One region of the Enterobacter sp. E14S genome, then DNA from elsewhere that is predicted to be linked to it. Evidence: predicted binding sites of a transcription regulator. Region 1 holds the regulator's gene; the other holds the start of a gene.
What was found. Region 1 encodes Fur, which represses iron uptake genes when iron is present. Its sites were predicted from a motif close to ATAATAATGAGAACNACTATCAA; they were not measured.

Region 1 (2,401 bases):
CATTCACCATCTTCTGATGAACGCACCGGCGGGCTGAGTCCCGCCGGTATGGAGACTGCACATGATGAAAAAAATCGTAATCGTCGCGCTGCTGGCATCAGGGCTGGTGGCGTGTGCTCAGAATCAGGCGCCGAAAGAGGACTCCCGTCTGAAGGAGGCGTATAGCGCCTGCATAAATACTGCGGAAGGATCGCCGGAGAAAATTCAAGCCTGTCAGAGCGTGCTGAACGTGCTGAAGAAAGAGAAAGCGCATGAGCAGTTCGCGACGCAGGAAAACGTCCGCGTGATGGATTATCAGGCCTGTATCCAGGCGCGTAAAACCGGTAACGATCAGGAAGTGGCGAAGCGTTGCGACCAGATTTGGAAAGAAATACGAAGCAATAACAGTAACTAATTCGCTGTTATCATGCCCGCTGGCGCAGTGCCAACGGGCTTTTTTAGGCAAAAAAAAGCCAACCTTGCGGCTGGCTCAGAGTATGAATACTGATTATTTCGCGTCGTGCGCGTGATCGTCTTCGCGGCAGTCGCCTTCAGCGCAGTGACCGTAAAGGTACAGGCTGTGGTTCGTCAGGCGGATGCCATGACGCGCCGCGATTTCACGCTGGCGCGCTTCGATGGAATCATCGCTGAATTCAATGACCTTGCCACAATCGAGGCAGATCAGGTGATCGTGGTGCTGCTGCTGGGTCAGTTCGAAAACGGATTTACCGCCTTCGAAATTATGACGGGTAACAATGCCCGCGTCATCAAACTGGTTCAGCACGCGATAGACGGTAGCCAGCCCAATCTCTTCACCCATGTCGATAAGACGTTTATAGAGGTCTTCCGCACTGACATGGTGATTGTCTGGACCCTGAAGCACTTCAAGGATTTTTAACCGAGGAAGCGTAACTTTCAGGCCAGCCTTCTTTAATGCGGTATTGTTGTCAGTCATGCGGAATCTGTCCTGTTGCTAAACGATTCACTTCTGTAGGAAGTGACAGAAAATGCACCCGGGATAATGCGTCTCATTATAGAACTGCCATGGCTAAATGAAAACTGCAAGTCTCAGGCAAAATATGCTTATAAAAACGTGGTATCACCAACAAACTTGCTCAATGGAAAACCACGTTTTATCAGGGAGACATTGTACAGGTCTGGGCGAAAAAGTTAAAAGATTGTAGCGATTAATTTAATCGGTTTGACCTGGAGCATGGGCGCAACCGCAGTTGCGCCGCGATAAAATCAGGCGTTCAGAATATCGTCCAGGTGCAGTTCTTCACGGATCTGCTTCACCCACTTCTCAACACGCTCTGCGGTCAGTTCTGGCTGACGGTCTTCGTCGATGGCCAGGCCTACGAAATGATCGTCATCGGCCAGGCCTTTAGACGCTTCGAAGTGGTAACCGGCGGTCGGCCAGTGGCCTACGATAACCGCGCCGTTCGGCTCAATGATATCGCGGATGGTGCCCAGCGCGTCACAGAAGTATTCGGCGTAGTCTTCCTGATCGCCACAGCCAAACAGGGCGACCAGCTTACCGTTGAAGTCCACTTCTTCCAGCGTCGGGAAGAAATCATCCCAGTCGCACTGGGCTTCACCGTAGTACCAGGTTGGGATACCCAGCAGCAGAATGTCATAGCCTTCCAGATCTTCTTTGCTGCTCTTGGCGATGTCATGCACATCAGCAACGTCTTTACCGAGCTGTTTTTGAATGTTTTTTGCGATATTTTCGGTATTGCCGGTATCACTGCCAAAGAAAATGCCGATGATTGCCATGAGTAAAATAACCTCTTGAAACTTAATAGTATGGTGGCGCAATTTGGCCACGGATAAGGGCAATAATAGCAGAACTGGCAACCCTGCGGAAACAGCTATCGCGCAGGACTGCACTCTGTGCTACATGAAAAGGGCGATAAAGGGGATTTTCAGACTTATGCCTGGCTGCGTAACGTCTCAAGCTGGACGAGCAACATCTCTTCAATGAGCTCGCTGCGGCTGATATTTCGCGCGTCAGCCAGCTCGTTCAGCGCATCGACGGCGTCGGCGTTAAGCTTCAGTTCGACACGCTTAAGCCCACGATTTTTATCGCGTTTAAGCTGGTTGCGTTTATTGATACGCAGCTGTTCATCGCGCGAAAGCGGATTCGTCTTGGGTCGTCCCGGGCGACGCTCATTCGCGAACAGATCTAGTGTCGTACGGTCCGTTTGTTCTTTGGCCATGATTCTGAGACTTCGGGGGAAACACGCCGCCCTGCTAATGCCCGGGCGATAAGCGCGCCATCATACATCACCAAAAACGGCACGCCAACGACTGGAAGCCCGCAGCCTTCCAGTCGCTTTTTTTTTAATCAATTTGCAGTATCAGCAAGATAGCGGCGAATGGCGCGCAGCACAGCATCCGGTTTTTCCGCATGCACCCAGTG
Region 2 (2,401 bases), on a different contig from region 1:
TCGTCAGCGAGGCCGGGGCATCCGTCTATTCCGCGTCCGAGCTGGCGGCCCAGGAGTTCCCGGACCTGGACGTGTCCCTGCGCGGTGCGGTCTCTATCGCACGCCGCCTGCAGGATCCGCTGGCGGAGCTGGTGAAAATCGACCCGAAATCCATCGGCGTGGGCCAGTATCAGCACGACGTGAGCCAGACTCAGCTGGCGCGTAAGCTGGATGCGGTGGTGGAAGACTGCGTAAACGCCGTCGGCGTTGACCTGAACTCCGCCTCCGTTCCCCTGCTGACCCGCGTGGCGGGCTTAACCCGCATGATGGCGCAGAACATCGTCGCCTGGCGTGATGAGAACGGCCAGTTCCAGAACCGTCAGCAGCTGCTGAAGGTGAGCCGTCTGGGGCCAAAAGCCTTTGAGCAGTGTGCGGGCTTCCTGCGCATCAACCACGGCGATAACCCGCTGGATGCCTCTACCGTTCACCCGGAAGCGTACCCTGTGGTGGAACGCATTCTGGCCGCCACCCAGCAGGCACTGAAAGATCTTATGGGTGACAGCAGCGCCCTGCGCAACCTGAAAGCCGTTGATTTCACCGATGACAAATTTGGTGTCCCCACCGTCACCGACATCATCAAAGAGCTGGAAAAGCCGGGCCGCGATCCGCGTCCTGAGTTCAAAACGGCGACCTTTGCTGACGGCGTGGAAACCATGAACGACCTGCTGCCCGGCATGGTGCTGGAAGGCGCGGTGACAAACGTCACCAACTTTGGCGCGTTTGTGGATATCGGCGTGCATCAGGACGGTCTGGTGCATATCTCATCCCTCGCCGACAAGTTCGTTGAAGACCCGCACACCGTGGTTAAAGCGGGTGACATCGTGAAGGTCAAAGTGCTGGAAGTGGATCTGCAGCGCAAGCGTATCGCGCTGACCATGCGTCTGGACGAGCAGCCGGGCGACACCAACGCGCGCCGCGGCGGCAATGGCGGTGGCCGCGAGCAGCAGCGCCCGGCCGCGAAAGCGGCAAAACCGCGCGGACGCGATGCTCAGCCTGCTGGCAACAGCGCGATGATGGATGCGCTGGCGGCAGCGATGGGTAAGAAACGCTAAGGCTGTCAATGCCCCTCACCCTAACCCTCTCCCCAAAGGGGAGAGGGGATCGCACGGTGCGGTCTTTCCCCCTCGTCCTCATGGGTGGGGGGAATAAAATCATATCGAAATATATGAAACCGATTGCATAGCCATATTTAAACCACGAATTATCACCCCGTTAACAAATACTCCCCTTTTCGTTTTCCTGGCAATTCAGCAAATATTGAGCCAGGTCAAACAGGCCGTAAATTAATACCGTAAACAACATTCCGTCACAGTTTTAATATTGCTGATAAAAACTATTCTCATTATCATCCCATAGTAGATTATTTAACCTTTCGTGGAATCAGGCGTTATGCAATTCACTCCAGACAGTGCATGGAAGATTACCGGTTTTACCCGCGAAATTAGCCCGGCCTATCGGCAAAAGCTGCTGTCGCTGGGCATGCTGCCCGGCTCGTCATTCCAGGTCGTGCGCGTGGCGCCGCTGGGCGATCCGGTTCATATCGAAACCCGCCGCGTGAATCTGGTGCTGCGTAAGAAAGACCTCGCGTTAATAGAAGTCGAAGCCTTAACCCGATAACAAGCCAGCGGTTTCAGTGAGTCTAAAAAAATGAAAAAGTTAACTATTGGCTTAATTGGCAATCCTAATTCCGGCAAGACTACGCTTTTTAACCAGCTAACCGGAGCGCGCCAGCGCGTGGGCAACTGGGCGGGCGTGACGGTTGAGCGTAAAGAGGGCCAGTTCACGACAACGGACAACCAGGTGACGCTGGTTGACCTTCCCGGCACCTACTCCTTAACCACCATTTCGTCGCAAACCTCGCTCGATGAGCAGATTGCCTGCCACTATATTCTTGGCGGCGACGCGGACCTGCTGATCAACGTGGTCGACGCCTCCAATCTTGAGCGTAACCTTTATCTGACGCTGCAGCTGCTGGAGCTGGGGATCCCCTGCATCGTGGCGCTCAACATGCTCGACATTGCGGAGAAACAAAAGCTGCGCATCGACGTCGATGCCCTCTCCGCGCGCCTGGGTTGTCCGGTCGTTCCGCTGGTCTCGACGCGCGCTCGCGGTATTGATGCGCTGAAGCTGGCTATTGACCGTCACCAGGGAAATCGTGACATTGAGCTGGTGCATTACGCGAAGCCTCTCCTGCGCGAAGCCAATGTGCTGGCGCAGGAGATGGACCAAAGCATGCCTGCGAAACAGCGCCTGTGGCTCGGCCTGCAGATGCTGGAAGGGGATATCTACAGCCGCGCTTACGCCGGGCATGCGGCTGATAAGCTGGACGCGACGGTGGCCCGTCTTAGCGACGAGCTGGAGG

Region 2: feoA (ferrous iron transporter A) is a predicted target of Fur. The motif match lies at 1,366-1,388, and genes of this name have one in related genera.

The regions. Positions count from the first base shown of each region.
Region 1 covers NZ_JBVODQ010000003.1:468,434-470,834, reverse strand. Annotated here, with positions in the region: gene chiP (chitoporin ChiP) at 1-17, shown strand, start outside; gene chiQ (ChiQ/YbfN family lipoprotein) at 65-394, shown strand; gene fur (ferric iron uptake transcriptional regulator) at 488-934, opposite strand; gene fldA (flavodoxin FldA) at 1,225-1,755, opposite strand; gene ybfE (LexA regulated protein) at 1,911-2,198, opposite strand; gene ybfF (esterase) at 2,327-2,401, opposite strand, start outside.
Region 2 covers NZ_JBVODQ010000009.1:112,653-115,053, reverse strand. Annotated here, with positions in the region: gene ACZ6J2_RS17285 (Tex family protein) at 1-1,091, shown strand, start outside; gene feoA (ferrous iron transporter A) at 1,429-1,656, shown strand; gene feoB (Fe(2+) transporter permease subunit FeoB) at 1,687-2,401, shown strand, end outside.